DNA from 3 places in the Thioalkalivibrio sp. ALE22 genome. Region 1 is predicted to be linked to each of the others. Evidence: predicted binding sites of a transcription regulator. Region 1 holds the regulator's gene; each other region holds the start of a gene.
The links. Region 1 encodes FliA, which starts transcription of late flagellar genes. Its sites were predicted from a motif close to GCTAAAGTTNNNNNNNNNNCNGCCGATA; they were not measured.
Positions count from the first base shown of each region.

Region 2: F793_RS0108130 (YjfB family protein) is a predicted target of FliA. The motif match lies at 2,064-2,091, and genes of this name have one in related genera.
Region 3: F793_RS0108810 (methyl-accepting chemotaxis protein) is a predicted target of FliA. The motif match lies at 8,219-8,246, and genes of this name have one in related genera.

Region 1 is NZ_KB906500.1:105,799-115,724, reverse strand. Features, by position in the region: gene motD (flagellar motor protein MotD) at 1-530, opposite strand, end outside; gene F793_RS0102220 (flagellar motor protein) at 538-1,281, opposite strand; gene F793_RS0102215 (chemotaxis response regulator protein-glutamate methylesterase) at 1,283-2,395, opposite strand; gene F793_RS0102210 (chemotaxis protein CheA) at 2,398-4,515, opposite strand; gene F793_RS0102205 (protein phosphatase CheZ) at 4,561-5,337, opposite strand; gene cheY (chemotaxis response regulator CheY) at 5,433-5,813, opposite strand; gene F793_RS0102195 (RNA polymerase sigma factor FliA) at 5,855-6,622, opposite strand; gene F793_RS0102190 (MinD/ParA family protein) at 6,619-7,443, opposite strand; partial or broken gene flhF (flagellar biosynthesis protein FlhF) at 7,612-8,719, opposite strand; gene flhA (flagellar biosynthesis protein FlhA) at 8,768-9,926, opposite strand, start outside.
Region 2 is NZ_KB906505.1:12,202-22,127, forward strand. Features, by position in the region: gene F793_RS0108115 (DUF3429 domain-containing protein) at 1-343, shown strand, start outside; gene folE (GTP cyclohydrolase I FolE) at 375-1,028, shown strand; gene F793_RS0108125 (class I SAM-dependent methyltransferase) at 1,268-1,897, shown strand; gene F793_RS0108130 (YjfB family protein) at 2,159-2,371, shown strand; gene F793_RS0108135 (YceI family protein) at 2,594-3,232, opposite strand; gene F793_RS0108140 (CDP-alcohol phosphatidyltransferase family protein) at 3,225-4,001, opposite strand; gene F793_RS0108145 (zinc-binding alcohol dehydrogenase) at 4,166-5,167, shown strand; gene F793_RS0108150 (6-carboxytetrahydropterin synthase) at 5,199-5,597, shown strand; gene F793_RS0108155 (glycosyltransferase family 4 protein) at 5,920-6,954, shown strand; gene F793_RS0108160 (hypothetical protein) at 6,951-7,772, shown strand; gene F793_RS0108165 (hypothetical protein) at 7,869-8,537, shown strand; gene F793_RS0108170 (sigma-54-dependent Fis family transcriptional regulator) at 8,641-9,926, opposite strand, start outside.
Region 3 is NZ_KB906506.1:13,745-23,670, reverse strand. Features, by position in the region: gene pstA (phosphate ABC transporter permease PstA) at 1-1,409, shown strand, start outside; gene pstB (phosphate ABC transporter ATP-binding protein PstB) at 1,830-2,660, shown strand; gene phoU (phosphate signaling complex protein PhoU) at 2,687-3,409, shown strand; gene F793_RS0108825 (DsrE family protein) at 3,477-4,082, shown strand; gene F793_RS0108820 (glutathione S-transferase N-terminal domain-containing protein) at 4,524-4,958, shown strand; gene F793_RS0108815 (amidohydrolase family protein) at 4,981-5,808, shown strand; gene F793_RS0108810 (methyl-accepting chemotaxis protein) at 6,239-8,149, opposite strand; gene F793_RS0108805 (DASS family sodium-coupled anion symporter) at 8,329-9,831, opposite strand.

The DNA.
Region 1 (9,926 bases):
GCATCGGCCTCCGGGTTCAGCGTCGCCGACCCGGAAGGGAACAGCAGGCGGCTGGTGATCTCGATCTCCAGCCAGTAGGCCTCCCGGGTCACGCGCAGGTCGCCCTGGTCGATCCACTGCGCCATGGCCTGCTCGATCTCCCGGGCGGTCTCCGCCAGTTCGTCGAGAAAGGCCTGCATGCCGGCGTCGTCGGGGCTGTCGTCCAGCATCCCGCTCAAGGCCATGTCGATGGGCTGCGGACCGTCCTCCACCAGCCCCGGCTGGACCTCGATCGGCACCAGTGCGCGCAGATCCTGCGGGGAGCGCTCGCGTGCCACGGTGGGATCCCCCACCTGTATGGGCTCCGCCTGCATCGGCGCCCGGAAGGCATCCACCAGGGACTCCGACAGCACGCGATACTTGCCATCATCCACCGACGAGATCGCGTACATCACGACGAAGAACGCAAGTAACAGAGTGACCAGGTCCCCGTAAGGAATGGCCCATGCTTCGTGATTCTGATGTTCCTCCGCCCGCTTGCGTCGCGCCATGGTGACCTCACTCGTGGATGAAGCCACTCAGCTTGCTTTCGATATTTCGCGGGTTCTCGCCCTCGGCGATCGCGATCAGACCTTCCATCAGCATTTGCTGGTGTTGCGAGCGGTTCTGAATAATCGACTTTAACTTGTTGGCCAGCGGAAGGAACAGCAGGTTGGCCGAGGCGATCCCGTAGATGGTCGCCACGAAGGCCGCCGCGATCCCCGCCCCCAGCTTGCTTGGATCCGCCAGGTTCTGCATCACCGCCATCAGGCCCATGACCGCCCCCACGATACCCAGGGTCGGCGCATAGATGCCCATGCTCTCGAACACCTTCGCACCCTGCATGTCGAAGTGCTCGCGGTTGTCGAGGTCGGCCTCGAGGATCTGGCGGATGGTCTGCGGCTCGCTGCCGTCGACCAGCAGTTGCAGCCCCTTGCGAGCGAAGCCGTCGCTCTCCTCGTCGGCGAGGGTCTCCAGCCCGAGCAGGCCTTCCTTGCGCGCCACATGCGACCATTCCACGATCTGCTCGACCATGGCCCGGTTGTCGATCTTCGGCGGCTTGAAGGCCCACGGCAGGATCCGCATCCCGTGCATGAACACCGTCAGGCGCGCCTGCACCAGGGTCGCCCCCAGCGTCCCCAGCACCACGATCACGAACGCCGCAGCATTCCACAGTGCGCCCAGGCCGCTGCCCTTGGCAATGCTGCCTCCGAGCACGGCCACCAGCCCCAGCGTCACCCCGATGAGGCTCAGGATATCCATGTCAGCAGAACCCCTTGACCAGCGCGGGACCGATCTCGGGCAGCGGATAGACGTGATCGGACAAACCGGCCTCTGCCACCGCCGCCGGCATCCCGTAGACCACGCACGTCGCCGCGTCCTGCGACCAGACCTGCGCCCCGGCCCCTTTCAGCGCCCGCGCACCCTCGCGCCCGTCCGCACCCATCCCGGTCAGCACGACCGCGAGGACCTGTCCGCGCAGCGCATCCACGGCGGAGCTGAATGCGGCGTCCACGCTTGGCTTGTAGATCGTGCCCAGCGGGCTCTCCGCGATGCGCACATGGGTCTGGCTGCCCCGTTCCAGAGTCAGCTGCATGCCCCCGGGGGCCAGCAGGGCCACGCCCGGCTTCAGGGCATCGCCGTCCTTCGCCTGGCGCACCTCGATGTTGCACATCGCGTTCAGCCGGTCGGCAAAGGCCGGCGTGAAGCTGGCCGGCATGTGCTGGACCAGCACAATCGGCAACGGGAAACTGGCTGGTAGCGGTTTCAGCACCTCCTGCAGGGCGACCGGCCCCCCCGTGGAAGTCCCGATCAGGACCGCCCGCAGTTGCCGCAGGGGTGTTGGCGGCCGGGTGCGCGCGACCGGCGGCTGTTGCTTGGCAGCGTCTGCGGCCTGACGGTCGGCCTCTTCCCGCCGCGCGGTCGGCCGCGACTCGCGGGCCGGTGTGCTGGTGCCCGGCGCGCTGGCCGAGCGCGCGCGGCTGCGCGACAGCGAACGCACCCGGCGGCGCAGCAGCATGCGGGCGCTGTCCTCGTCGCCCGCCATGTCGCTGAACCGCTTGGGGAGGAAGTCCACCGCCCCGGCCTCCAGCGCATCCAGGGTGGCCTGGGCGCCTTCGGTAGTCAGGCTGGAGAACATCAGGATCGGCCGCGGACTCTCGGCCATGATCTTGCGTACCGCGGTGATGCCGTCCATGACTGGCATCTCGATATCCATGGTCACGACATCGGGGTCGAGCTCGCGCACCTTTGCGATCGCCTGCTCGCCGTTCTCGGCCGAGCCGACCACCTCGATGCCCGAGTCGGAATCCAGAATCTCCGCAATGCGTCGACGAAAGAACCCGGAGTCGTCGACGACCAGAACCCTGATCGGCATCCTCAGCCCTCGCTCGTGCGCGATGCGCGGCGGGGACGGCCGGACATCTGCAGTTGCCGCATCAGGATGGTCACCAGATCCGAGACATCCAGGATCAACGCGATCCCGCCATCCCCGGTAATCGTGGCACCCGCCAGGCCCTTCACGCCCTGCAGATTCTGCCCAAGGGGCTTGATGACCACCTCTTCCTGACCGACCAGATCATCCACCACCAGACCTACCTTGCGATCGGCGGTATGCACCACGACCACATGGGCGTCCTTGCGCGGCTCGGGCTCGTGGCCCGGCTTCAGCCAGCGCTTGAGGTAGTGAATCGGCAGTGCCTGCTTGCGCACGATGATGACCTCCTGGTCATCCACGTAATGCGTCTTCGTGAGGTCCAGATCCAGGATCTCGGACACCGACGCCAGCGGGATGGCGAAGCGCCGGCCGTCCAGGATCACCATCAGCGCGGGCAGGATCGCCAGCGTCAGGGGCAGCTTGACCCGCAGCGTGGTGCCCACGCCCACCTCGGAGTCGATTTCGATGGTGCCGTTGAGCTGCGAGATCTTGGTCTTGACCACGTCCATCCCGACCCCGCGGCCGGAGACGTCGGAGATCTCGGTCTTGGTCGAGAAGCCGGCCATGAAGATCACGTTGAAGGCCTCGCGATCGGTCATGCGCTCGGCCATGGCCGGTTCCATCAGGCCTTTCTCCATGGCCTTGCGCCGCAGGGCCTGCGGGTCCATGCCGCCGCCGTCGTCCTTGATCAGCAGCGCGATGTGATCGCCTTCCTGGGCGGCCCCCAGCACTACGGTCCCCTTGCGCGGCTTGCCCGCCGCCTCGCGTACCTCGGGGGTCTCGATGCCGTGGTCCACGGCATTCCGGACCAGGTGCACCAGCGGATCCGACAGGGCCTCGACCAGGTTCTTGTCGAGGTCGGTGTCCTCGCCGAAGATCTCCAGCTCGATCTCCTTGCCCAGATTGCGGGAGAGATCGCGGATCACGCGCGGGAAGCGGTTGAAGACCTTCTTCACCGGCTGCATGCGGGTCTTCATCACCGAGGTCTGCAGATCCGAGGTCACCAGGGCCAGGGAGCTGATCGCCTTGCCCAGCTCGTCATCGACATGCTGCGAGCGCAGCATGCTCAGCCGGTTGCGCACCAGTACCAGCTCGCCCACCAGATTCATGATCTCGTCCAGGCGCTCGGTGTCGACGCGCACGGAAGTCTCGCCCTGCGGGGCCGCCCGGCCGCCCCCCTCGGCACCCCCGCCACCGGCACGCGCGCCACCTCCGCCCTGGCCTCCCGCAGGGGTATCGGCAGGCGCGGCGGCCTTCTCCGGTTCGGCCGGTTCGGGCTTCGCCGACGGGGCTTCCGCAGGTTCGTCGCCCGCGGGGCTGGGGACCGCCCCGGTAGCGGCCGGCCCGGCGCCCTTGGCCTGCAACTCGTCCAGCAGGTTCTCGAATTCGTCGTCTGTGATCAGGTCGCCGGAGCCACCCTCACCCTCCGCAGCCGGTTCTTCTCCGGCCGCATCGCCCGCGGTGGAGTCCGTCTCCACCGGCTTCGGCGGCTGATCGCCGTGCAGGCTGTCGAGCAGGGCCTCGAATTCGTCGTCGGTGATCTCGTCACCGGCACCGACCATCGCGTCGCCATCCGCCGCCGGTTCCGCATCCGTATCCGCTTGCGGTTCGGGTTCTGGCTCCGGCTCGGGTTCCGGGGGTGGCGGCGCGGCGGGCTCCGCCGCCACGTCCTCGTTGTTCGCCATGCGCCGGAGGTTTTCCACCAGATCGGCCTCGGCGGGTGTGGGATCCACGCCGGAGCGCAGGTCCCCGAACATTACGTTCAGGGTGTCCAGCACCCGCAGCATGGTGTCCATCAGGTGACTGTCCGCCCGCCGCTCACCGTTACGCAGCAGGTTGAAGACGTCCTCCGCGTGATGGCACACGGTCACCAGGGGATCCAGGCTCAGGAAGCCGGCTCCACCCTTGATGGTATGGAAGCTACGAAAGACCGCATTCAGCAGATCCCGGTCATCGGGATTCTGTTCCAGGTCGATGAGTTGCTCGTTGAGCCCCTCCAGCAGTTCCCCGGCCTCGATCAGGAAGTCCTGAAGGATTTCGTCATTGGGGTCGATGGCCATTCAGTCTCTCCGGTCGCGTGGCGCCATTCGCATGAGGGGAACTGCCTAGAAGCCCAGGCTCGATAGCAGATCGTCCACCTCGTCCTGTCCTTGAACGACATCCGCGGCGGAATCTTGAGTCTTGGGCACGCTGGGACCGTGACCCTTGCGGTCCGCCTCGCGCTCCTCCTCGCGTTGTTCAAGCGACGCCTCGGCCGCCTCGACCTGCTCCATGCGCCCGCTGGAGAGCCGGATCAGGGACACCAGGTTCTCTTCCAGGTCGGTCACCAGCTGGATCACGCGGCGAATCACCTGGCCGGTAATGTCCTGATAGCTCTGTGCCATCAGCACCTCGGAGAGCAGCCGGCGCAGCTCCTCGGTGTCTTCCCCCGCCTGCGCGAAGAACGTGTCGAGCTCGCGGGCAAAGTCCCGGAACTCCTCCACCGAGAGCTGGCGGTTGCGAAAGCGCGTCCACTTCGCCGTCAGGTCGGCCGCCTGCTGGCTGAACGACTCCGCGATCGGCAGGCTCGACTCGATGGCATTCATGGTGTCGTGGGCCGCCTGTTCGGTCATCGTGACCACGTAATTCAGGCGTTCCTTTGCGTCCGGGATCTCCGCCTGGGTCAGTTCGACCAGACGCGAATCGCCGCGGAAGCTTTGCAGGGCCTCGTGAAGATCACGGGTCAGCTTGCCCAGCTCGTCGAAGAGTTCGCGGTCATAGGGGCGCGCCAGATCCTGCACCAGCGCCCGGGCGCCCGTGTCGTCGCCCGCCTCCAGCGTCTTGACCAACTGCCGCGCAAGCTCCAGCTGATCGTCGCGTGGTGGGTGTTCCTGTTCAGTCATGAGAAGCCTCTTGCGGGTACGGCGCGGAAGGTTTCGGACGACGCCCGCGGCGGTCGGTGCCACGGGCGTCGGGCATATCGGTCACAGGCCCATGATTATCCCTGTGCTTCAATGCGTTCGAAGATCTTGTCGATCTTTTCCTTCAGCGTCTCGGCGGTGAACGGCTTGACCACGTAGCCGTTCACGCCCGCCTCGGCCGCCTCGACGATCTGGTCGCGCTTGGCCTCCGCCGTCACCATCAGCACCGGCATGGACTTGAGGTTCGGGTCGGCGCGCACGGCCTTCAGCAAGTCGATCCCCGGCATGTTGGGCATGTTCCAGTCGGTGATCAGAAAGTCGAAATCGCCGTTCTGCAGCATCGGCAGCGCAGTGCTGCCGTCGTCGGCTTCCTGGGTATTGTTGAAGCCAAGATCACGCAACAGGTTCTTGATAATGCGCCGCATCGTGGAAAAGTCGTCCACGATGAGAATCTTCATTCCCTTGTCCACACGTCACTCCGGGATTCGTAGGGTGGGTTTTAGAATAACTGCAAAGCCGTACCGTCTTCGAGCCACGAACCCAGGCGGGCACGCAGTCGAATGGTGGCCTGACTTCGGATCTGGCTGACGCGCGACTCGGTCACGCCCAGCACGGCACCGATCTCGCGCAGGTTGAGCTCTTCGATGTAGTAGAGCGACAGCACCAGCCGCTCGCGTTCGGGGAGGTCGCCGAGGGCTTCGGCCAGTTCCTGACGGAACTCACCGGCCTCGAGGGTGCGGGCCGGCGACACCTCCTGCCCTTCGATCACGCGATCAGCCCCGTCGTCACCCCCGCCGAGGTCGTCCAAAGCGAACAGGTGGGCCCCGGCGTGATCCTGCAGCATCTCGTAGTACTGGTCGATCGGCACGTCCAGCTCGGCGGCGACCTCGCTGCCACGCGCCGCCCGCCCCTCGCGCGCCTCGACGGTCTGGATCGCCGCGGCAATACGCCGACTGTTGCGGTGCACCGAACGCGGTGTCCAGTCACTGCGGCGCAGCTCGTCGATCATCGCGCCACGGATGCGGATGCCGGCGTAGGTGGCAAAGGTCGCGCCCTGGCCGCCCTCGAACTGGCGCGCCGCCTCGAGCAGCCCGATCATGCCCGCCTGAATCAGATCATCCACCTGCACCGAGGCGGGGAGCCGCGCCATCAGGTGATGGGCGATGCGGTGGACCAGCTCGACGTGATCGGCAATCAGCTGTTCGTGTCCGCCGCTGGCCGCGGAGGTCGCCTGATAGCCGGAAAGTCGATTACGCGTCGTCATCATGCGCTCTGCAGCATCCGTTCCACGAAAAACCCGACGCCACCGTGGTCACCGCCCCCCACCGGCCAGCGGTCCACGGTCCGTGCCAGTTCGGCAAAGGCCTTCCCCGCCGGGCTCCCGGGGTACTGCTGTACCACTGGCGCGCGTTTCTGCACCGCCTTTCGCAGGTGATCGTCCATCGGAATATAGCCGGCCAGGTCGAGCACCACCTCCGGCAGGTAGTTGCCGCAGACGGTATTGAGCTTCTGCATCAGTCGCTCGGCGCCTTCGCGGCCGTCGACCATGTTCGTCACCATGCGGAAGCGACGCAGGCCATGATCGCGGTGCAGGACCTTGATCAGGGCATAGGCGTCGGTAATCGAGGCGGGCTCGTCGCAGACCACCACCAGGGTCTCCTGGACCGCGCGGCAGAACGACGTCACGGATTCCTGCAGGCCGGCCGCGGTGTCCACGATCAGCACATCCAGGGGTTTGCGATAGGCGCTGAAGGCATGGATCAGACCGGCATGCTCGGCCGGCGTCAGGTTGGCCATCGCCGCGATCCCCGAAGCCGATGGCACCACCTTCACCCCGTCCGGCCCCTGGACGAGCACGTCCTCCAGGCTGTCCACGTCCCCGGTCACCAGGTCGTGCAGCGTGCGCTCGGGACGCATCCCCAACAGCAGGTCCACGTTGGCCAGGCCCAGATCGGCGTCGAACAGCATGACCTCGCGCCCGAGCCGGGCCAAGCCCACCGACAGGTTCACCGATACGTTGGTCTTGCCCACCCCGCCCTTGCCCGAGGCAACCGCGATGACCTTCAACGGCTTGTTAGTGCGTGGCATAGCGCCCCTTCCCGACCGGTTGAATCAGTTCCAGCGTGGCGGGCTCCGCCGCCCGTGCCGGACGTGCCTGGGCGCGCGCGCGTCGCGGCGGTTCCATCTCCGCCAGGCGCTCGGCCGCCCAGGTCTCGCGGGCATTGGCCGCTGCCCCGGCCCCATCGGCGGCATCGTCCAGGGCCAGTCGGGTCAGATAACCGGTATCGACCCGGTGAAAGTCCTCGGCAAAACGCTGGCCATCGCTGACGAACCCCAGCCCCAGGTGCTGATCGAGCAGTACGGACAGGACCTCGCCCAGCTCCTCGGCCTCGTCCAGCTTGGTCAGCACCAGCGCCGAGGGCTCCGCCTTGCGAAATGCCTCCAGCACCCGCCGCAATGCGCTGCCCTGGGTCGTCGCCGACACCACCAGCCAGCTCTCGGCCCGGATGTCCGGCGGAAGGTGCGCGAACAGGGATTCGTCCTCCACTGCCCGCGGGGCCTGTCCCGCCGTATCCACCAGGATCAGGTGCCCATCCTCCACGCGGCGCGCCAGTTCGCGCAACTCTCTCGCGTTCTGCAGCACACGCACCGAGATCCCCGCCATCTGGGCGAAGGCCTGCAACTGGCGCGTGGCCCCGATGCGCTGGCTGTCCAGGGTCACCAGCGTAACCGAATCCGGGCCCATGCGGCGGATCTGGCGCAGCGCGATGCGGGCCAGCGTGGTGGTCTTGCCAACGCCGGTAGGCCCGACCAGTGCCAGCAGGCCGCCCTCGTCCAGGATGTCCGGCCGGTGGGTGGCAATCGCGCCCGACAACCGTGCCCGCAGGCGTTCCCAGGCCTGTTCCGGCGAGCTGTCATCGAGAATGCTTCCGGCCAGGCTGCGCGCCAGGGATTCGCTGAACCCGCGGTCGATCAGGCGCGCCTTGCATTCCGCCGCCAGCGGGTGGCGGGCCGCCCAGCGCGCCTCTTCGCTCTCCGCATACTGGCGCGTCATCAGGCTGCGCAGGTCGCGCAGCTCCTGCCGCATGGCGGTCAGCTCCGGGTCGGCCGGCCACGACGCCGCGGCCTGACCGGCGCCGCGCTCGCGGGCCGGCCGGGCGGTTGTGCTCGCTTCGCGGCTCGTCGCGGGCGCGTCCTGCGCGGCTACCGGCTCCGACGCTGCGCCGTCCTCCAGCGCCGCGACCACCTCCAGCCAGCCGTCGACCCGGCGACTGGACAGGATGACCGCGTCCTCGCCCTGCTGCTCGCGCACCTGGCGCATCGCGTCACGCATGTCCCGGGCCCGATATCGTCTGACGTTCATGCTTTTTCTCCTGCGCCGCTCGCGCGGCGGAACCCTTCATCGTGTCGTTCAGGCGGACTGCTTCTGCGACTCTTCCTGGCCGACCGTGGCGACCACCCGAATCCGGCGGTTGTCCGGAATCTCGGTAAAGGCCAGCACGGTCAGACTGCGGACCGCGCCGCGCAGCCACCCGGCGATCCAGGAGCGGATCTCCGGTGCCACCACCAGGACCGCCGGCTGTCCGGCCGTCTCCTGGCGGCGGGCCGCATCGGCCACCGAGCGCTGCAGCCGCTCCGCCAGCCCGGGCTCCAGTCCAACCGTGCCGCCCGAGCTCCCCTGCAGGGACTTATGCAAGAGCTGTTCCAACGACGGATCCAGCGCGATCAGGGGCAGCTCGTCCTCCGGCCCCACCAGGTCCTGCACGATCGAGCGCGCCAGGGCCACCCGCACCGCCGCGGTCAAAGTGCCGGGATCCTGACTCTTGACCCCCTCGTCTGCCAGGGTTTCGGCGATCGTGCGCAGGTCGCGGATCGAGACCTGCTCGGCCAGCAGGTTCTGCAGCACCTTCAGCACGATGGACAGGGACAGCGTCTTGGGCACCAGGTTTTCCACCAGCTTCGGCGAATGGCGCGCCAGCTGGTCCAGCAGGTGCTGCGCCTCCTCGTGGCCGATCAGGCGATGCGCGTTCTCGCGGAACACCTGTGACAGATGGGTCGCGATCACCGTGGCGCAGTCGACCACGGTATAGCCGGCACCCTGGGCCTGGTCGCGGTCCGCCGGGTCGATCCACAGCGCATCCAGATTGAACGTCGGGTCCTTGGTCGGCGTGCCCGGCACCGTCCCGAACACCTCGCCCGGATTGATCGCCAGTTCGCGCTCGGGGAAGACCTCGGCCTCGGCCACGGTCACGCCCAGCAGGCTGATGCGGTAGGCATTCGGGCTCAGTTCGAGGTTGTCGCGGATATGCACCGGCTGCAGCAGGAATCCCAGCTCCTGCGAGAGCTTGCGCCGCACGCCCTTGATCCGGCCCATCAGCTGGCCGTCCTGGGTGCGATCCACCAGCGGGATCAGGCGATAGCCCACCTCCAGCGACACCAGATCCACCGGCGGCACGTCTTCCCAGGTCAGGTCGCGATCCTCGGACCGGGCCCCGCCCTCGTCTTCCTGCGGGATGCGCTCCACCTCCACCTCGGCCTCGCGGGCCTGGCGCTTGAGCAGGTACGCTCCG
Region 2 (9,926 bases), on a different contig from region 1:
TTTCGCGCTGGAGGCCCTGGCGCTCTATGGTGCGGTGATCCTGTCGTTCCTGGGGGCGATCCACTGGGGGATCTTCCTCGCGGATCGGCAGCACCGGGTAGGCCCGCTCGCGGCCCCGGTATGGGCGGTGGTGCCGTCCATCCTGGCCTGGCTGGCGGTGCTGCAGCCGCTGCCGGAGGCGCTGATGACCCTGACGGTGCTGTTTCTCGGGGTGCTGTGGGTAGACCGGCTGAGCCTGTATCGCCGCGCATTGCCCCGGGGGTACCTGGGCCTGCGCCTGGTGCTGACCGCCGGGGCGATGCTGGCGCTGGCCTCCGGCTTCGCGGTCACGCTGACGGCCTGAGCCGGGAGCCGGGACAGAGGAAAACGCAAGAATGAGCGAACACAAGGATTCGATGATGGATGCAGACGCCCGGACGGCCGACGAGCCAACGGCCACCAATTCCACGGGCCAGCCGCTGGCGGCCCCGGAACAGCTCGCCGAGCGCTACCGCGACATCCTCGCCGGCCTGGGCGAGAACCCGCAGCGCGAGGGCCTGCTGGATACTCCGATGCGCGCCGCCAAGGCGATGCAGTATCTCACCCGCGGTTATCACCAGGACCTGAACAGTATCGTCAACGGGGCCCTGTTCTCGTCGGACAACGACGAGATGGTGCTCCTGCGCGACATCGAGCTGTACTCCCTGTGCGAGCATCACCTGTTGCCGATCATCGGCAAGGTGCACGTGGCCTACCTGCCCAATGGCAAGGTGATCGGGCTGTCCAAGATCGCCCGCATCGTCGACATGTTCGCGGCGCGCCTGCAGATCCAGGAGAGCCTGACACGCCAGATCGCCGAGGCCCTGATGCAGGTGACGAATGCCAAGGGGGTCGGCGTGGTAGTGGACGCCAGGCACATGTGCATGACCATGCGCGGGGTGGAGAAGCAGCATTCCTCGATGGCGACCTCGGTGATGCTGGGCGCCTTCCGCGAGGACGGCCGGACCCGGCGCGAGTTCCTCAACCTGATCGGCCCCACGGGCAACTGACCGCTGCCGGGCGGCGCAGCCAAACAAAAAAATGGCCCGGCGCAAAGGCCGGGCCAAAGATCGTCCGGACACCCGTGTGATGGAGGGTTCTGGTCCGAACGGCGGATTGCCGACTGCCGTTGCCACGAGCCGGCAATTTCCGCAACTTGTATACGTGGACAGGGACTGTGGGAACAGGTTCCTGGCACTCGTCGAAAGAATGTGGCGGGCATCACATTTCCCTGTCCCCGGGAGCCTCGATGCGCGGTCTTGAACAGATCCCCTGGTTGTACGACGGCCTGATGGCCGGTGCCGAGCTGCTGGGCCTGCGTCGCTGGCGGCGGCGCCTGGTGGCGGGCGCGAACGGCCGGGTGTTGGAGGTGGGCTGTGGTACCGGGCGCGACCTGCCGCTGTACGCGGACCCGCAACGGGTCATCGGCATGGACCCGGACCTGGCGGCCCTGCGCCGGGCTCGCCGGCGGGCGCCTTCCGTGCCGTTGGTAGTGGCGCGGGCCGAGGCCCTGCCGTTCGCGGACGGGGCCTTCGATACCGTGGTCTCCGGACTGGTGTTCTGCAGCGTGCAGGATCCGTCACGGGCACTCGGCGAGGTGCGCCGGGTGCTGGCGGAGGCGGGCGAACTGCGCATGCTGGAGCATGTGCGCCATAAGCGGCCGCTGCTGGCGCGTGCCCAGGACCGCGTACAGCCGGCCTGGACCTGCATCACCGGCGGCTGCCACCCGAACCGCGATACCGAGGCCGCGGTGGAACAGGCCGGCTTCTGCATCGAGCCCGAGGGTCGAGTGGCGCGGGGCGTGATGCGGCGCTTCGCCGCGCGGGTCTGCCGTGCGCCCGCGGATGCGTCCGGGCGGAATGCCGGGGATCAGGGCTGAAGGGCAAGGGCGCTTTTTTCACCACGAAGGGCACGAAGATACGAAGGAAGGGCAAGGGCGTGTAACCACAGAGGTCACGGAGGACACGGAGAAATTCGGGAGCGGGGATGCGGGACGCGCTGCTATCCTGGTGAAAATCGTTGCCTTGAAAAAATCCGGTTCGAGGGCTCAAGTCTGCGAGGATTCAGCCGTCACCGGGGGCAGGTTCGTACCGTGTTGAGCGCATGCGGGCCTGTACATTCAGATTCTGGGAGTAGCGTGATGGACGCAAGCGCAATTGCCGCGATGGCCACGCAGAACAGCCAGCAGCAGCTGGCGATGCAAAAGGATGTGGCTGTTCAGAAGAAGGCGATGGAATCGCAGGAAATGGCCGCCCAGTCCCTGCTGCAGGCGATGCCCGACATCGGCGAGATGCAGGCCGCCACTCAGGGCCTGCCGGACAACGTGGGTACCAACATCAACACCACGGCCTGACACGTTCCGTACCGTCGATCCAGGAAGGCCCCGGCGCAATCATGCCCGGGGCCTTCTCGTTACTGGGTTATCGCCCGACTTTTCAATTTCCTACGCAAGGGTTTTCCCACGGATCCCGTTCGAATTCCTCCGTGTCCTCTGTGCCCTCTGTGGTGCAATCCGCCCTGGCCCTTCTTCGTGCCTTCGTGTGCTTCGTGGTGAATACATTCAGTCCGCCGGCCTTTACTGGCGCTGGGCCTCGAACTCGATGATCAGCTCGATCTCGTCGCCGACGATGTCGCGGGTCAGGCCGTAGGTCATGCCGAAGTCGGAGCGGTCGAAGCTGCCGCGCATGGACGCACCGAGCACGTACGGCCGCCCGAACAGGCCGCCGAGCGGGAACGGGTAGCGCCCGACCTTGTTGATGGTCACGTCGAGGTGGATGGTCCGGGTCTCGCCCAGCAGCTCGAGCCCGCCGCTCAGGCGCCCTGTGTTCTCCCCGGTCGGCTCGTAGCGCGTGGCGGTGAAGCGCATCTCCGGGTATTCCTCGACGTTCAGGAAGTCCTCGTTGCGCAGGTGGTCGTCGCGCTCGGCGTGGTTGGTGAACACGCTGTCGGTCTGGATGACGAAATGGCCGTCGCCCAGCTCGCCCGTGTCGGGGTCGAAGACGAACTCGCCCTCGGCTTCCAGGAACATGCCCAGGACCTTGGCATAGCCGGCATGATCGACCAGGAAGCCGACCGCGAAGTGGTCGGGGTCGATGACCCAGCGGTCGGCATCGGCCAGGGCCTGCGCGGGCAGCGCCAGGGCCGTGGCCAGCAGGCCACCCAGCAGCAGGCGGCGCAGGCGGGCGGGGCGGCGGTTGTTGCGGGCGTCAGTCATGACACACCTCCGGTCGGTGGCGGTACAGCCAGTGGATATCCACGGCAAAGGACAGGCCCAGAGCCAGCAGGCCGGCCAGGGCGATGGTGATGGCGGCGGGTGCGGGCAGGCCGGGGATCAGGACCAGTAGCAGGACCACGGTCTGCAACACGCAGACGGCCTGGCGGCGCCGGCTGGGCGGCAGCGGCGCGGCCAGCCAGGGCAGGGGGCGGGCGGCCAGCACGAAGGCGTAGCGCATCAGGCCGATCAGGATCACCCAGGGCCCCACCGCCGTCATCTGCCAGACGAGGATCGACAGGGCGAGGATCATGGCGGCGTCCAGCTCCATGTCGAAGCGGGCGCCGAACGCGGTGGCGCTGTCCGTGCGGCGCGCGACGGCCCCGTCCACCCCGTCCAGCACCAGTGCCAGGCCCGCGAGGGCGATCACCCACAGCGCCAGCACCGGTTCGTCCGGGGTGGGGGCGGCCAGGACCAGGCCGCCGAGCGGGGCGGTCAGCGCGGCGCGCAGGAGCGTGACCCGGTTGGCCGGGCCAGGGCCGCGCCCGGCAGACGCCACTCCGGCCGCCGGCGTGCGGCTGGCGAGGATGGCACCCAGCACCAGCCAGAGCGTGACGAAACCGGCGACGGTTGGCAGGCCCGCGTGCGCGTGCCAAACCAGCGCACCGGTTACGGCGAGGCCGGCCAGGCCCGCGAGCAGCCAGTCGGTCGCCCAGACCCGCAGGCCGGCCTGCAGGCGCAACGGGGAAGGCTTGGCAGGGGAAGACTCCATGCGGGGATTGTAGCGCTCCGTTGGCGATGGTCCTGGGGGCGCGCGGGTGGCACTCCCTGGTCTTGCGACCATGCGGGGCACCGGGAGTTGCCGCTTGCTGCGCCCTTCGCCCACACTGCGCGGATGATCGCGTGGCAGCGCACCCCGTTTCCGGGACCCTCCCGGTGAGCACGGCCGGCTCCGAACAGGCCTTCTGGGTCACCGGCCCGGGCACGGGCGCGTTGCGTCCGGAGGCACTGGCGGAGCCGGGCCCGGACGCGGTGCGGGTGCGCACGCAGTTCTCGGCGATCAGCCGCGGGACCGAGTCGCTGGTGTTCCACGGTCGGGTGCCGGAGAGCCAGTATCAGGCGATGCGCGCGCCGTTCCAGGCCGGCGAATTCCCGTGGCCTGTGAAGTACGGCTACATCAGCGTCGGCACCGTTGAGGCGGGTGGCGCGGCGCACGGGCTGGACGGGCAGCGAGTGTTCTGCCTGTATCCGCATCAAAGCGCCTACACGGTGCCGGCCGCCGCGGTGGTGCCGATACCGGATGCCGTGCCTTCGGGGCGCGCGGTGCTGGCGGCCAACATGGAGACGGCCATCAACGCGGTCTGGGACTTGCAGCCCGGTCCGGGGGATCGCCTCGCGGTGATCGGCGCCGGCGTGGTGGGCCTGCTGGTGGCCGGGTTGCTGCGGGCGATCCCGGGCGCCGAGGTCACGCTGATCGACCCCAATCCCGCCCGCGAACCCGTGGCGGCGGCGCTGGGATTGTCGCTCTGTACGCCGGAGGCGGCGCGGGGGAACCCGGAGCTGCAGGGGCTGGACGGGGTGGTGCATGCCAGCGGCAACCCGGCCGGGCTGGCGCAGGCCCTGGACCTGGCCGGGGTCGAGGCGCGGGTGGTGGAGATGAGCTGGTACGGCGACCAGCCGGTGCCGGCACCGCTGGGCGAGGCGTTCCATTCGCGGCGGCTTACGCTGCGCAGTTCACAGGTGGGCCGCATCCCGCCGGAGCGCGCGGCGCGCTGGGATTACCGTCGCCGCCTGGCGCTTGCATTGTCCCTGCTGGCCGATCCCGCACTCGACGCGCTGATCACTGGCGAGGATGCCTTCGCCAACCTGCCCGCGGCGATGGCCCGCGTCACGGGGCCCGAGGCCGCCCGCACCCTTTGCCACCGCGTCCGCTACTGATCTTTTATTTCTCAAGACGGGGAACCACCCGATGTACAGCCTGAACGTGCGTGACCACTTCATGATTGCCCACAGCTTCGCCGGCGAGACCTTTGGTCCGGCGCAGAAGCTGCACGGCGCGACCTACGTGGTCGATGTCACCTTCCGCCGCCGGGCGCTGGACGCGGACGGACTGGTGGTCGATATCGGCCGCGCCAGCGAGGTCGTAAAGGCCCTCCTGGCGGATCTCAATTACCAGAACCTGGACGAGCGCGAGGAGTTTCGCGGCCAGAACACGACCACCGAGTTTCTGGCCCACGCGCTGCACCAGCGCGTGGCAAGCGCCATCCATGCCGGCGAGCTGGGCGAGTCCGCGCGCGAGCTGGATGCGGTGTGCGTAACGCTGAACGAGTCGCATATTGCCTGGGCCAGCTACGAGGCCGCGCCCTGAGCGGAATGCGCGAACAAGGGAAACACTGATTAATGTGCACGCTCGCGTTGGTACCCCAGGTTTTCCGAGACAAGGCGCGGTGCGCAGCCGGTAGTGGTTCTACCGGCAAGCGTCGCAACGCAGGATCGGGGAATCTGGGGTACCAACCCCACAAGGCAGTAAAAGCGGGGGCTCGGCCGCCCGTTGCTATCAAAAACGGGCGCGCGCACAGCGTTGCGGCTCCCTTGTGCAGAATGACTGCACGGCGGTCACCGCGCATTAAACGCACACAAAAGCGACTCGAGCGCGAGCGGGCACATTGATCAGTGTTTCCCTAGCGTTCGTGGTCCCGGGGGCGCTGGATCAGCGCACAGGGGGCTATCGCTACGACGCGCGCATGGTCGCGGGTCTGCGGGCGCGAGGCTGGCGGGTCGCGGTCCACGAACTGGACGGTTGCTTCCCGGGGCCGGATCCCGAGGCCGCGGCGGCGCTGGATACCGCGCTTGCGGGCATTCCCGATGCCGGGGGCGTACTGCTGGACGGGCTGGCGGCGGGGGCCTTTCCCGAGGTGCTGGCCCGACATGCCGCGCGCTTGCGCCTGATCTACCTGCTGCATCATCCGCTGGGGTTGGAGACCGGCCTGGCGCCGGCGCGGTCGGAGGACCTGCTCGCGCGGGAGCGCGCTGCCCTCGGGCATGTCCAGGGTGTGGTCGCGACCAGTGCCTTTACCGCCGCGCAGGTGGCCGCCTGGGGCATGCCCCGGAAGCGGCTGCAGGCAATCCCGCCCGGCGTCGAGCCGCGCCCGCCCGCCACCGGTCCGGCGCCCGGCGCGTCGCCACTGTTGCTCTGCGTGGGGACGGTGGTCCCGCGCAAGGGGCAGCTGGAACTGGTGCAGGCCCTGGCCCGGCTCGACGCCGAGAACTGGCGGGTGGTGCTGGTGGGTGCGCGCGATCGGGATGCGGCGTATGCCCGGCGGGTGGAGACGGCGATCGCGGCGGCCGGGCTGGAGGGTCGCATCGAATGGGCCGGCGAGTGCGACGATGCGATGCTGGAGGGCTGGTACGCGCAGGCGTCGGTGTTCGTCCTGCCCAGTGTCTACGAGGGTTTTGGCATGGCCTACACCGAGGCCATGGCCCGGGGACTTCCGGTGATCGGGACCACTGGTGGTGCGATCCCGGGGACCGTCCCCGAGGCGGCCGGACGTCTGGTGCCGCCGGGCGATAGCGAGGCGCTGGCTGGGGCCATCGAGGGATTGTTGCGCGACCCGCGGGGGCGCGAACGGATGGGCCAGGAGGCGCGCGCGGCCATGACGGAACGACCGGACTGGGACGGTGCGGTGGCCGCGCTGGAGCGAACGCTGGAGGACTGGCTGCGATGACCGAGACCTTCGACGCCGACTGGCTCGCCCTGCGCGAACCCGTGGATCACGCGGCGCGCCCGGACGCGCTGGTTGCGACACTGGGCGCGGTACTGGCCGGCCGGATGACGGGGGGTGCCCTGAGGGCCACCGATCTCGGCAGCGGGACCGGCTCCAACCTGCGCTATCTCGCGCCCCGGCTGCCGACCCCGCAACACTGGCGGCTGGTGGATCACGATAAGGGGTTGCTGCAGCGCGCGGCGGCCCCGGGCCCCGGGGTCGCGCTCGAGCGGCGGGTGACCGATCTGGCGGCGGGTCCGGCGGCGGCGCTCGCGGGGGACGAGACGCTGGTGACGGGGGCGGCGTTGCTGGATCTGGTGTCCGAAGCCTGGCTTGCCCGGCTGCTGGAGGGCTGTGCCCGCCAGGGGACGGCGGTCCTGTTCGCGCTGAGCTATGACGGGCGGATCCGCTGGTCAGATCCGCAGCCCCTGGATGCCGAGCTGGGGGATGCGGTGAATCGGCATCAGCGTTCGGACAAGGGCCTGGGGCCGGCGCTGGGCCCGACGGCCGCGTCGGTCTGCGCGGCCCGGCTCGAGGCGCACGGGTATCGCGTGGAAACGCGCGCGAGCGACTGGCGCCTGGATGCCGGGCAGGCGAAGCTGGGGGCGGCCCTGATCGACGGCTGGGTGGATGCGGCCTGCGAGGTCGTGCCGCACCGCGCGGCCGCGTTGCGGGCCTGGGGCGAGTCGCGGGCGCGTGCCCTTGCCCGGGGCGAGGTCGAGCTGGTGGTCGGTCACCAGGACGTGCTGGGATTGCCGCCGGCTTGGGCGCGCGGGTGAATCGCGGGGTTCGGCAGGAAATCCCGGTACCCGTTTCGCTGGACGTTGAACCCGTGCAGGATAGAATCGGACGGGGATAACCGGAAAAGGTGAGGCATGGAACAGGCAGATAAAAAGCAGAGAAGTTTCCTGAGTCGCTGGTGGATCCTGATCGTGATCGTGCTGTGGCTGATCGCCTGGTCGGCGCGGGACGTGCTGGCGCCCAGCGTGGAGGCGGTGCCGGAGGACGAAGACGTCGAGGCCGTGGCCGTGGCGGAGGATGACCCGGCGGCCGAGGCGCGCACGCCCGCGAGCCCGCCGCGCGAGGGCCGCCTGTCGGAGGGCGATATGGACCCGATGACCGGCGAGGCCTACGAGCGCGACGACGACACCGGCATGCATCGGCCGATTCCGGACCCGCGGGAGCAGCCGCGCACCACGGCCGACGGCGAGCCGGTGAGCGAGGAGCAGGTCGCGCGCCAGGTGCAGGAGGCGCTGGAGAACGGTCGCGCCGCGTACTGGAGTGACGGGCCGGAGGCCGCGGCCGCTGTCCTGCGGACCGCGCTGGCGGACATTCCGGCGACGGCCGCTCAGCGTGCCGACCTCTACGGCGAGCTGGGCAACGCCCTCTATGCTGCGGGGGATGCCCGCGGGGCCATGCGGGCCTGGGACAGCGCCCTGGACCTGCTGCCCGCCGGCGAGCGACGCGTGATGGTCGAGCGCCTGGCGCCGGTGTATGACCGTCACCACCGGGACGGGGCGCGTCACCTGCGCCAGTTCCGGTAGTAGCGATCCCGGGCCGCCGTGCCCGGGCGATCAAAAAGGCCCCGGAGATGCACATCTCCGGGGCCTTTTGTCGTGTGGAGGCGCCGCGTCCGGCTGGTGCTCCTCAAACCAACTGGTAGCGGTGCAGCTTGCGCCACAGGGTACTGCGATCCATGCCGAGGGCGCGCGCGGTCTGCGAGCGGTTGCCGGCATGGGCCACCAGCGCCTCGCGCAGGCGCCGCGCCTCGGGATGTTCGCTGGCCTGGGTGCCATTGGCGCCAAGACTATTCGGCTCGGCACTGGCGGTGCGGCCGTCGTCATGCCCGTTGGTACGCGGGGCATGGATCGTGTCGCCCATGTCTGCATCCACCCGGATCGGCTGGGGCAGGGGGAAGTCGTCGACCTGGCCATCCCGGGCGTGCAGGGTCAGGCATTCGAAGACGTTCTCCAGTTCGCGGAAGTTGCCCGGCCAGGGGTGTTCCTGCAGCTTTTCCTTCAGATGGGGCGCGATGCGGATGCCGTGATGCACCTCGTAGGCCTGCAGCGTGGCCGCGAGATCGCGGGGACGATCGCGCAGCGGCGGGATGTCCACCGTCGCGACGGCCAGTCGGTAGAAGAGGTCGGTGCGGAATTCGCCGGCCTCCACCTGGCTGCGCAGATCCTGGTTCGACGCGGCGAGAATGCGCACGTCCACCTGCCGGGTGGTGTTCTCCCCCACGCGTTCGAAGGCGCCGTCCTGTACGGCGCGCAGCAGCTTGGCCTGCAGCCGCTGACTCATCTCCCCGATCTCGTCGAGAAACAGCGTGCCGCCGTCGGCGGACTCGAAGCGCCCGATGCGGTCACTGACCGCCCCGGAGAAGGCACCCCGGGTATGACCGAAGAGCTCGGATTCGAGCAGTTCCTCGGGGATCGCCGCGCAGTTGATCTCCACAAACGGCGCCTCGGCGCGGCGGCTGGCCTGGTGGATGGCGCGGGCCAGGCGGGTCTTGCCGGTGCCGGATTCGCCCAGCAGCATCACGCGCACATCGCTGGCGGCGACCCGCCGCGCGAACTGCAGGGTGGGGCGGCAATGGGCGTCATGAGAGTGGAAGTGGCTGTCATCGAGTCCGTCCCGACCATCCTCGCTCACGGTCTCCACCGAGGTGGTGCGCCGGCGCTGCGGCTGCAGGGTGATCAGGCGCAGCGCGCGGGCGTCGTCGTTCAGGCGCAGGGGCTGGCTGATGACCTCCAGTGGCAGGGTCTCGTCCTCCAGTTCGGCCATCAGCGAGAAGTGCAGGGCGTGCGGGGTGCGGTTGGCGTCGGCGTCGTCGTCGCCGGCGGCGACGGCGGCCTCTTTCAGATGTGCCTCGAGATTCAGCGACCCGAGCTGGTCCAGGGTCAGGGGGGTATCCGGGGGGATTTGCAGGGTCT
Region 3 (9,926 bases), on a different contig from region 1:
GCCAGGAGATCGTGGTCCGCCACCTGATCAAGCGCGGCAACCGCGACCTCGATTCGCGCGACTTCCGCTGGTACGTCGAGGACTTCATGTCCGGATGGGAACGCCCGCGCGATGCCGTGGCCCTGGAACGCCTGCAATGGGGCAACTTCTACGGCTACATCCGCGAGTTCCGGGTGGACGACGAGGTGGTGGCCGAGGGTAGCGCGGCCCGCGAGGCCTTCGAGGCGCGCATCCCGGAAACCCGCTCCCTGGTGCAGCAGATCGAGCGCATCGAGCGCATCGAGATCGGCCGTATCAACCACGCGCTGGAACAGGTCCGCCTGGCCGAACGCGGCCTGGAGCGCGACACCGCGCTTTCCGACGCGGAACGTTCCGAACGCCATGAGGCACTCAAGGCCGAGCGCGAGGCACTGGATGCGGAGTACAGCGAACTTGAGGCCGAGCGCAACCGCCTGCGCCAGGAGGTCGCCCGCTACGCGCTCACCCTGCAGACCGCCGATGGCCAGCGTTCCAGCATCAGCCTGTCCCAGATCGTGAACGCCTGGTGGCCGAACGATATGGGCACCGTGCAGAAGCTCGGCCACTACGTGGTCAACTTCTGGGACTTCATGACCGGCTTCCCGCGCGAGGCGAACACCGAGGGCGGCATCCTGCCGGCGATCTTCGGCACCGTGCTGATGGTGCTACTGATGTCCATCGTGGTGACCCCGTTCGGCGTGCTGGCCGCCATCTACCTGCGCGAATACGCCAAGCAGGGGCCGCTGGTGCGCACCATCCGCATCTCGGTGAACAACCTCGCCGGGGTCCCCTCCATCGTGTTCGGCGTGTTTGGCCTGGGCTTCTTCGTCTACCTGATCGGCGGCAACATCGACCAGGTCTTCTTCCAGGACGCCCTGCCCTCGCCGACCTTCGGCTCGCCGGCGATCATCTGGGCCTCGCTGACCCTCGCCCTGCTGACCTTGCCCGTGGTGATCGTGTCCACCGAGGAAGGCCTGACCCGCATCGGCAGCAGCATCCGCCATGGCTCGCTGGCCCTCGGGGCCACCAAGGCCGAGACCCTGTGGCGGCTGATCGTGCCGCTGTCCGCCCCCGCCATGATGACCGGCCTGATCCTGGCGGTGGCGCGTGCCGCCGGCGAGGTGGCCCCCCTGATGCTGGTTGGCGTGGTCAAGCTGGCGCCCAACCTCCCGGTGGACGGCAACTTCCCGTATCTCCACCTGGACCGCGCCTTCATGCACCTCGGCTACCACATCTACGACGTCGGCTTCAAAAGTCCGAATGTCGAGGCCGGCCGGCCGCTGGTCTACGCGACCGCGCTGGTCCTGGTGCTGCTTATCATCGTGCTCAACCTCACGGCGATCTCCATCCGCAACCACCTGCGCGAAAAGTACCGCGCCGACAGCGACTGAGACGCGCCATGCACAACGTCTCTCTCAGGCACGGTCATTGCGAGGCCCCGCAGGGGCCGCGGCAACCTCGCGACGCAACCCCGACGTTCGCTCCAGTCGCCTGCGGCGTCCGTCACAGAGATCGCCACGGCCCTGCGCGCCTCCCCATGACGCCTGGCTTCTCCCGTCATTGCGAGGGTCCGCAGGACCCGTGGCACAAAAGCGCGAAGCGCGTTGAACGGCCGCAGGCCGGCCCGAAGGGCGAGCGCAGCGAGTTATCTCCCGACGCAACCCCGATGCCTGCCCCGGGCCGCGTCGGCGCCGACCACGCCGATCGCCACGCGCCTGCGGCGCTCGCGATGACGGTGCTTTTCCGGACCGCCGCCGCACGCTTCGTGCCGACGCGATGTGTCGAACCCTATTCCCCATGGAGTACCCGAAATGAGTGACACCCAGACCCACGCCGTCAACGTGGCCCAGAACAACCAGGCCCCGCGCGGCCTGAACCTCGACCGCGAGGACATCTGCCTGACCGCGGAGGACCTCAAGCTCTATTACGGCGAGGACCAGGCACTCAAGGGGATCGACATCCGCATCCCGAAAAACCGCATCACCGCGTTCATCGGACCGTCCGGCTGCGGCAAGTCCACGTTCCTGCGCTGCTTCAACCGCATGAACGACCTGATCGACGCAGCCCGCATCGAGGGCACCATCCGGCTCGACGGCGCGGACATCTACGACAAGACCGTGGACATCCCCGAGCTGCGCCGACGCGTCGGCATGGTGTTCCAGAAGCCGAACCCGTTCCCCAAGTCGATCTACGAGAACGTGGCCTACGGCCTGCGCCTGCAGGGGGTCAAGAACCGGCGCCGGCTGGACGAGGTTGTCGAGAAATCGCTCAAGCGCGCGGCGCTGTGGGACGAGGTCAAGGATCGCCTGCACGAGAACGCCTTCGGCCTGTCCGGCGGCCAGCAGCAGCGCCTGGTGATCGCCCGCGCCATCGCGATCGACCCCGAGGTTCTGCTGCTGGACGAGCCCTGCTCCGCGCTGGACCCGCTGGCCACGCTGAAGATCGAGGAGCTGATGATCGAGCTGAAGAAGGACTACACGCTGGTCATCGTCACCCACAACATGCAGCAGGCCGCGCGCGTATCCGACTACACCGCCTTCATGTATATGGGCGAGCTGATCGAATACGCTGACACCGACACCCTGTTCACCTCGCCCGCGAAAAAGCAGACCGAGGACTACATCACCGGCCGCTTCGGCTGACGTCGCGACCGCAAGGGGATACCACAATGGACAAGAGCTTCTTCAAACAGCACATCTCGCAGCAGTTCAACGCCGAGCTGGAGGACATCATCAAGCAGGTGATGGCCATGGGCGGCCTGGTCGAACAGCAGCTCGCCGATGCTGTCCACGCGATGGTCGAGGGGGATGTCGAACTCGCCGAAAAGGTGATGACCTCGGACTACCAGATCAACGCCAAGGAGGTCGAGATCGACGAGGAATGCACCCACATCCTCGCGCGGCGCCAGCCCACTGCCTCCGACCTGCGCCTGGTGATCGCGGTGATCAAGACCATCACCGACCTGGAACGCATGGGCGACGAGGCCGAGCGCGTCGGCCGCATGGGCCTGCACCTGCTGGACGCGGACCGCAACAGCGCCCCGATGGCGGACATCGCCAGCATGGGCGAACACGCCCGCGAGATGACGCGCGGCGCTCTCGATGCCTTTGCCCGTATGGATGTTGAACAGGCCGTGCGTGTGGCGCAGCAGGACATCCAGATCGACAGCCTGTACGAGATCATCACCCAGAAGCTGATGAAACAGATGACCGCCTCGCCCGATTCGGTCCCGCGCCTGATGGACATCATCTGGGCCACCCGTTCGCTGGAACGCATCGGCGACCGCGCCCGCAACATCTGCGAATACGTCGTCTACTTCGTCAAGGGCAAGGACGTGCGCCACACCAGCTACGACCAGATGGCCGAAGAGGCCACCGGCGACCGCCACTGAGGCAGGTCCCGTCGCACCCGGGACACGGTCGTTTGCGTCCCGGTCCGGTGCCCGCTTCAATGGGGGCATGCGCAGCTACAGCCTCCTCAAGTCGTTCGCGTCCCGCTCCGGGGGGCTCGTCGCCCTGTGCCTGTGCATCCTGAGCGCGATGCCGGCGCTGGCCGCGAACCCGCTCGGCGCACCCGAAGAGGCGCCCGCGGGAGAACCCTCGGCCGCCGTACTCGAGATGCTGGAGCGCGACGAACGCCCCGCCGGCGTGGTCTTCGAGATCATCGAGAATGACCGCGCGGCACTCGCCGCGCTGCTTCCCGAGATCCGCGCGAACATCGCCCGGCTGCGCGAAGACGACCCGGATTTCCCGGTGGCCATCGTCGCCCACGGCGCGGAGCAGTTCACCCTCACCCGCGGCGAGGCCGGCCAGCACCCCGGCCTGCACGCCGAGGTCGAGGCACTGGTGCGCGACGAAGACGTAAGCGTCGCCGTCTGTGGCACCTTCGCAGACTGGCGCGGCATCGAGGCCGACGCCTTCGCCGACTTCGTGGAGGTCGCCGATCTGGCCCCGGATCGCCTCGACGACTACCGCGCACTCGGCTTCGAGATCATCCGCCTGCGCCCCTCCCTGCTCGACGCCCCCGAACAGGACCCCTGGCAGTTCGACTTCGGCAATCCCTGACCTGCCGCTTGCAAGACCTTTTTCACCACGAAGGGCACGAAGGCACGAAGAAGGGCCAGGTCAAAGTCAAAGGCAGTTCACAGGAAGGCTGGAAGATGCGAAGGATGGATCGGCCAGAACCGGCCGGAACCCGGCAAACGCACCGGGCAACCCCCTGTGGGAGCGGGCTTGCCCGCGAAGCCCCCGCCCGCGCCCACTCAGCCACCGGCCTTCAAAACACCCCTCCCCGCCGGGCCCTGCCAGACCCATTACCCGATCCATATCTCTTCCAATCTTCCCCTCTTCCTGTAAATCGATTCTCCGCCCTTGACCCGCCCCTTCTTCGTGCCTTCGTGCGCTTCGTGGTGAATCCGCCCTTAAACCGCCCTTGAAGCAGCATGACTAACACTCCGGCCGTCGGGATGCTGTAACGCCGTCGGTCTCCTGTGGCATGCTTCCCGCATGCGATTCCTGATCCGAACCTTCTTCCGTGGCGTGCGCCTGATCCTGACCCCGTTCATGCTGATCGGGGAGCGCGTCTCGCGCCCGCGCGGCATCGAGCGCGACCCGGCCGAACAGGCCCGGGTCGACGAGCAAACCCGCCATCTGGCCCTCTATCACTTCCCGGCCTGCCCGTTCTGCATCAAGGCCCGACGCGCCATGCAGCGGCTTTCGCTGGACATCGAACTGCGCAACGCCCAGGCCGCCGGGCCCTGGCGCGAGGAGCTGCAGAACGAGGGCGGGCGCCTTCAGGTACCCTGCCTGCGCATCGAGGAAGACGACCACTCGGTGCGCTGGCTGTACGAATCCGACGCGATCATCCGTTACCTGCGCGAGCGCTTCGATCCGCAACAGGCCGCGCCGGCCGCCGCCACCGACGCCCCGCCGCGTTCCTGACCCGGAGCGACAGCCGAAGACCATGTATCACTCCATCCGTCGTTCCCTGCTCGCGCTCCTGCTGACCCTGCCATTCGCGGCGGCCAGCGCCGCTTCGCCGATCTTTGACGCCCACCTGCACTACCGGCCGGCCGAGGCCGCACACTTCGGCATTAGCGACGTCGCGCGTACCCTGGCCGCCAACGAGGTGCGCAGCGCCATCGTCATGGCCCCCGAAGACGATCTGATCCGCCGCCTCAAGGCCGGGTCCGATACGCGCATCGTGCCGTTCCTGGAGGTTTCGCAGCGGCTGGGCAAGAAGATGGACTGGATGCATGTCGAGGATCTCGGCGACCGCGTCGCCCGCATGCTCGATGAATCCGACGTGAAATGGCGCGGCCTGGGCGAGTTCCATATCCTGGCGGATGACCGCTTCGCCCCCGGTTTCGAGCAGCTGCTGGACCTGGCCGTGGCGCGCGACCTCACCGTCATGATCCACGGCGACCCCGCCGTAATCGACCACGCCTACGCGACCCATCCCGAGGTCCGCATCCTCTGGGCCCATGCCGGCAGCTACGCGTACCCGCCGCTGGTGCAGGACTACCTCGAACGCCACCCGCGCATGAACATGGACCTGTCCATGCGCAACCCGCGCATCAATCCCGGCGGCCAGATCGACGACGCCTGGTTCGAGCTCTTCCTGGCCCACCCCGACCGCTTCATGATCGGCGTGGACACCTTCACGCGCACCCGCTGGGAACAGTACACGCGCCTGAAGGACGAGACCCGCGCCTGGCTGAAACAACTCCCCGAGGACGTCGCCCGCGCGATCGCATGGGAGAACGGCGAAAGGCTCTTTCCCGCCCAGTAAGGGCCTGGATTCACCACGAAGCGCACGAAGGCACGAAGAAGGGCCAGGTCAAGGGCGATTCACAGGAAGGCCGAAAGATTCGAAGGATGAATCGGCTAAAACCGCCCGGGGCCTGGCCGACGCCGTGACCCGTCCAGCCCGCCGGCCGAGCCCCCTGTGGGAGCGGGCTCGCCCGCGAAGCCCCCGCCCGCGTCCGCTCGAGCACCAGCCCTCCAACCAACCCTCCCCGTCAGACCGTGCCCGATCCATTACCCCATCAATCTCGCTTCCAATCTTCCCCGCTTCCTGTAGACCGGTTTTCGCCATCGAACCAGCCCTTCTTCGTGCCTTCGTGCACTTCGTGGTGAATCAAGCCGTTCAACCACAAACGCATGAAAAAGCCCGCCACCCCACAAGGATGGCGGGCTCGGCTCCCGGCACCTGATCGTGATCAGACCTTGAACTGACCCACGCGCTGCTGCTGCTCGGAGGCCAGCTTGGACAGCTCCTCGGACGCATTGCGGATCTGCTCCGAACCCGACGCGGTCTGATCCAGCACCTCGGTGATGTTGGCCACGTTGCGGTTGATCTCCTCGGCCACCGTGGACTGTTCCTCGGCGGCGCTGGCGATCTGCGTGTTCATGTCGCTGATGCGGGTGACGGATTGCGTGATCGCGACCAGCGACTCGCCGGCCAGGTTCACCTGCTCCACGCTCTCGTGGGCCTTGGCACGACCGTCTTCCATCGCCTGCACCGCCTCGCGCGTGCCGGTCTGGACCCGCTCGATCATCTGCTGGATCTCGTGGGTCGAGTCCTGGGTGCGGCTGGCCAGCGTGCGCACCTCGTCCGCCACCACCGCGAAGCCGCGGCCCTGCTCGCCGGCGCGGGCGGCCTCGATCGCCGCGTTCAGCGCCAGCAGGTTGGTCTGATCGGCAATGTCGCCGATCACCTCGAGGACCTTGTTGATCTCCTCGGCGTCCTGCGACAGACGGCTGACCACCTCGGCGGCACTGTCCACCTGAGTGGACAGACCATTGATCGCGGTGACCGTCTTCTGCACCACCTGCTGGCCGGCGTTCGCGTCCTGGTCGGTGGTCTGCGCGGCGGCGGCGGCGTCCGCGGCATTCCGGGCCACTTCCTGCACGGTGGCCGTCATCTCGTTCATTGCGGTGGCGACCTGGTCCGTCTCCGCCTTCTGGCGGCGGACCTGCTCGTTGGTCTCCTCGCTGGTCGCGGACAGCTCGTTGGCCGCGGCCGCCACCTGGTCGGAACCGGCCGCCACCTGCTGGATCAGCACCCGGATCTTCTCCACGAAGTTGTTGAAGGCGATGGACAGATCCCCCAGCTCGTTCTTGCCGGATACTTCCAGCTGACGCGTCAGGTCCCCTTCGCCACTGGCGATATCGTTCAGACGGTCCACGGTCTGGCACAACGGCCGCACGATGCTGCGCGTCAGGAACCAGGCCAGCAGCGCGCCCAGGATCACCGCAATCGCGCCGACCATCACCACGGTACCCGTGGCATTGCGGGTCATGTCGACGTATGCGCTGCGATCGACCATCAGCTCGAGGACGCCCACCGCGTCCCCGGAGAAGTCCCGTACCGGACGGGCGATCACCGCCGTCGGCTCGCCCTGGTACGTCACGTTACGCACCAGGCGTTCGCCCTCCAGGACCCGCCGCATCTCCTCGGCGCTGAAGGTGGCATCACCGTCGATGGTGCCGCCAAAGCGACTGAAGCGTCCGTCGTCCCGCAGGTACAGTGCGACCGGCGCCCCCATCTCCTCGGTAAACTGCTCGAAGAAGGGATCACCGAAGGACAGGCCAAACTCCACCGAGCCCACGTGCTCACCGTTATGGGCGATCGGCACGACACCTCGAATCCCGAGGCCCGCCACACCCTCTTCCAGACCGGAGATCGGCGCCTGGTTATTGTTGGTATCGACCACGGTCTGGCGGAAGCCGGACAGGTCGTCATCGAAGCGGTCCGGACGATGCACGCGCAGGAAGGACGTCGCCGGCGGCGTATGGAACTGGTACTGGCGCACCCCGTAGTCCGTACTCAGCGACTCGAAGGTCGGCACGGTCATCGCGGCCAGCCGCTCGCGATCGCCCGTGGCCATTGCCTCCTGGATATCCGGGATGCGGGCGACCGTCTCGGCCATCGCCGTGGCTCGCGCCGCCTCCTGGTCCAGCCGATCCAGCAACTGTCCGGCCAGGTCGTTCAGCTCGCGCTGTTCGGCGCGATCCGCCATCGTGCCCAGGGCGTTCATCACCACCACCAGCGTCAGCACCACGGCGAGTACGACCACGCCGATGATGCCCACCATGAGCCGTACACCAATCCGGATATTCTCAAACATGTCTGCGCGTCCTTTCCTGCACCGGTTGCGGCCGGCTTCAGAATCAAGATTCAGGTCAGTCGTCCTTCCTAGCGGCGGCGAATCCTAAAACTTGAATACCAAAGTGCTTTCTTCCCCACAGGTTCTCAGGGGACAAGATTCCCTCGGTAGGCCGCTTCCGGCCTCCGCGCTCAGACGGGCTACAACAACAGAATCTCGGCAAACACGTAGACCACCAGGCTGATCAGCACCAGCGCCAGCACCGAGAGCAATGCCCCGCCACGCACCATGTCCAGCACCCGCAGCCGGTTGCTGGCGAACACGATGGCGTTGGGTGGCGTCGCCACCGGCAGCATGAAGGCCACCGACGCGGCAAACGCCACCGGCAGGGCCAGCAGCAGTACGGGCACGTCCATGCTCAGCGCGAACGCGGTCACCAACGGCAACAGCGTGGCCGCTGTGGCGGTATTGCTCGTCACATGACTCAGGGTCATGGTCAGGAGCGCCACCCCGGCCATGATCAGGATCAGCGGCCAGGCCTGGGCGATCACCAGGGCATCCGCCGCCAGCTCCGCCAGCCCGCTGGACTCGATCGCCGCGCCCAGGCTCAAGCCTCCGCCTACCAGCAACAGCACGCCCCAGGGGAGCTCGCGCGTATTGTCCCAGCTCAGCAGCCGGCGCTGTTCGCGCGAGCCCGACGGCACCAGAAACAGCAACCCGGCACCGAGGATCGCGATGCCGGCATCGGTCAGCGAGATCGGCAGCCAGCCCTCGAGCAGCGGCCGTGTCAGCCAGGCCAGCGCAACCAGCAGAAACACCCCGGCCACCCGCTTTTCCGCGACTGACCAGGGGCCCACGGTCGCGCGCTGTTCATCCAGCAGCGCGCGCAGACCGTTCAGCTCCACCCGGTGCACCGGAAACACCCAGCGGGTCAGCGACCACCACGCAAGGGCCAGCAGCACCGCCGCCAGCGGCAGCCCCAGGGTCATCCATTCCAGGAATCCGATCTCCATCTCGTGGCGATCGCCAAGGTATGCGGCCGTCAGGGCATTTGGCGGCGAACCGATGATGGTCGCCATGCCCCCGATGTTCGCGGCGAACGCGATGCCCAGCAGGAGCGCCAGGGCCGGGCGGCGCGACTCCATGTCCGGCCCCTGTGGCGACGCGCCACGCTCGATCAGCCCCAGCACCGAGAGCGCGATCGGCAGCATCAGGGCCGCCGTCGCGGTATTGCTGACCCACATGGACAACCCCGCCGTGGCCAGCATGAAGGCCCCCACCAGCACATGCAGGCGATTGCCGGCGCGCGCCACGATCGCCAGCGCCATGCGCCGGTGGAGATCCCAGCGCTGCACGGCCAGGGCAATGGCGAAGCCGCCCATGAACAGGAAAATGATCGGATTCGCGTACGGCGCGGTGGCCTCGTCCATGGGCACGATGTCGAGCACCGGCAGGACCGCGATCGGCAGGAGCGCCGTCACCGGCAGCGGCAGGGCCTCGCTGATCCACCAGGTCGCCATGAACAGCGTCAGACCCAGCACCCGCCAGGCCGCCGGATCGAACCCCGCCGGGGCCGGCACCAGCAGGAAGATGACGAAGATCGCCGGCCCCAGCAACAGACCGATGCGCCCGCGCCAGTTCACCGGAGGGGTCTTTTCCGGTTGGGTGTCGCGTTGCCCTGCCGTGTCCTCGGTCGCTGCCATGGGCCTCTTTCGTCGGTCAAGCATCAGGGTATAGGGCCCGGGCCAAAACCAACCCGTACCATCGGAAATTGCATCGTCCGGGCAACGTGACTATC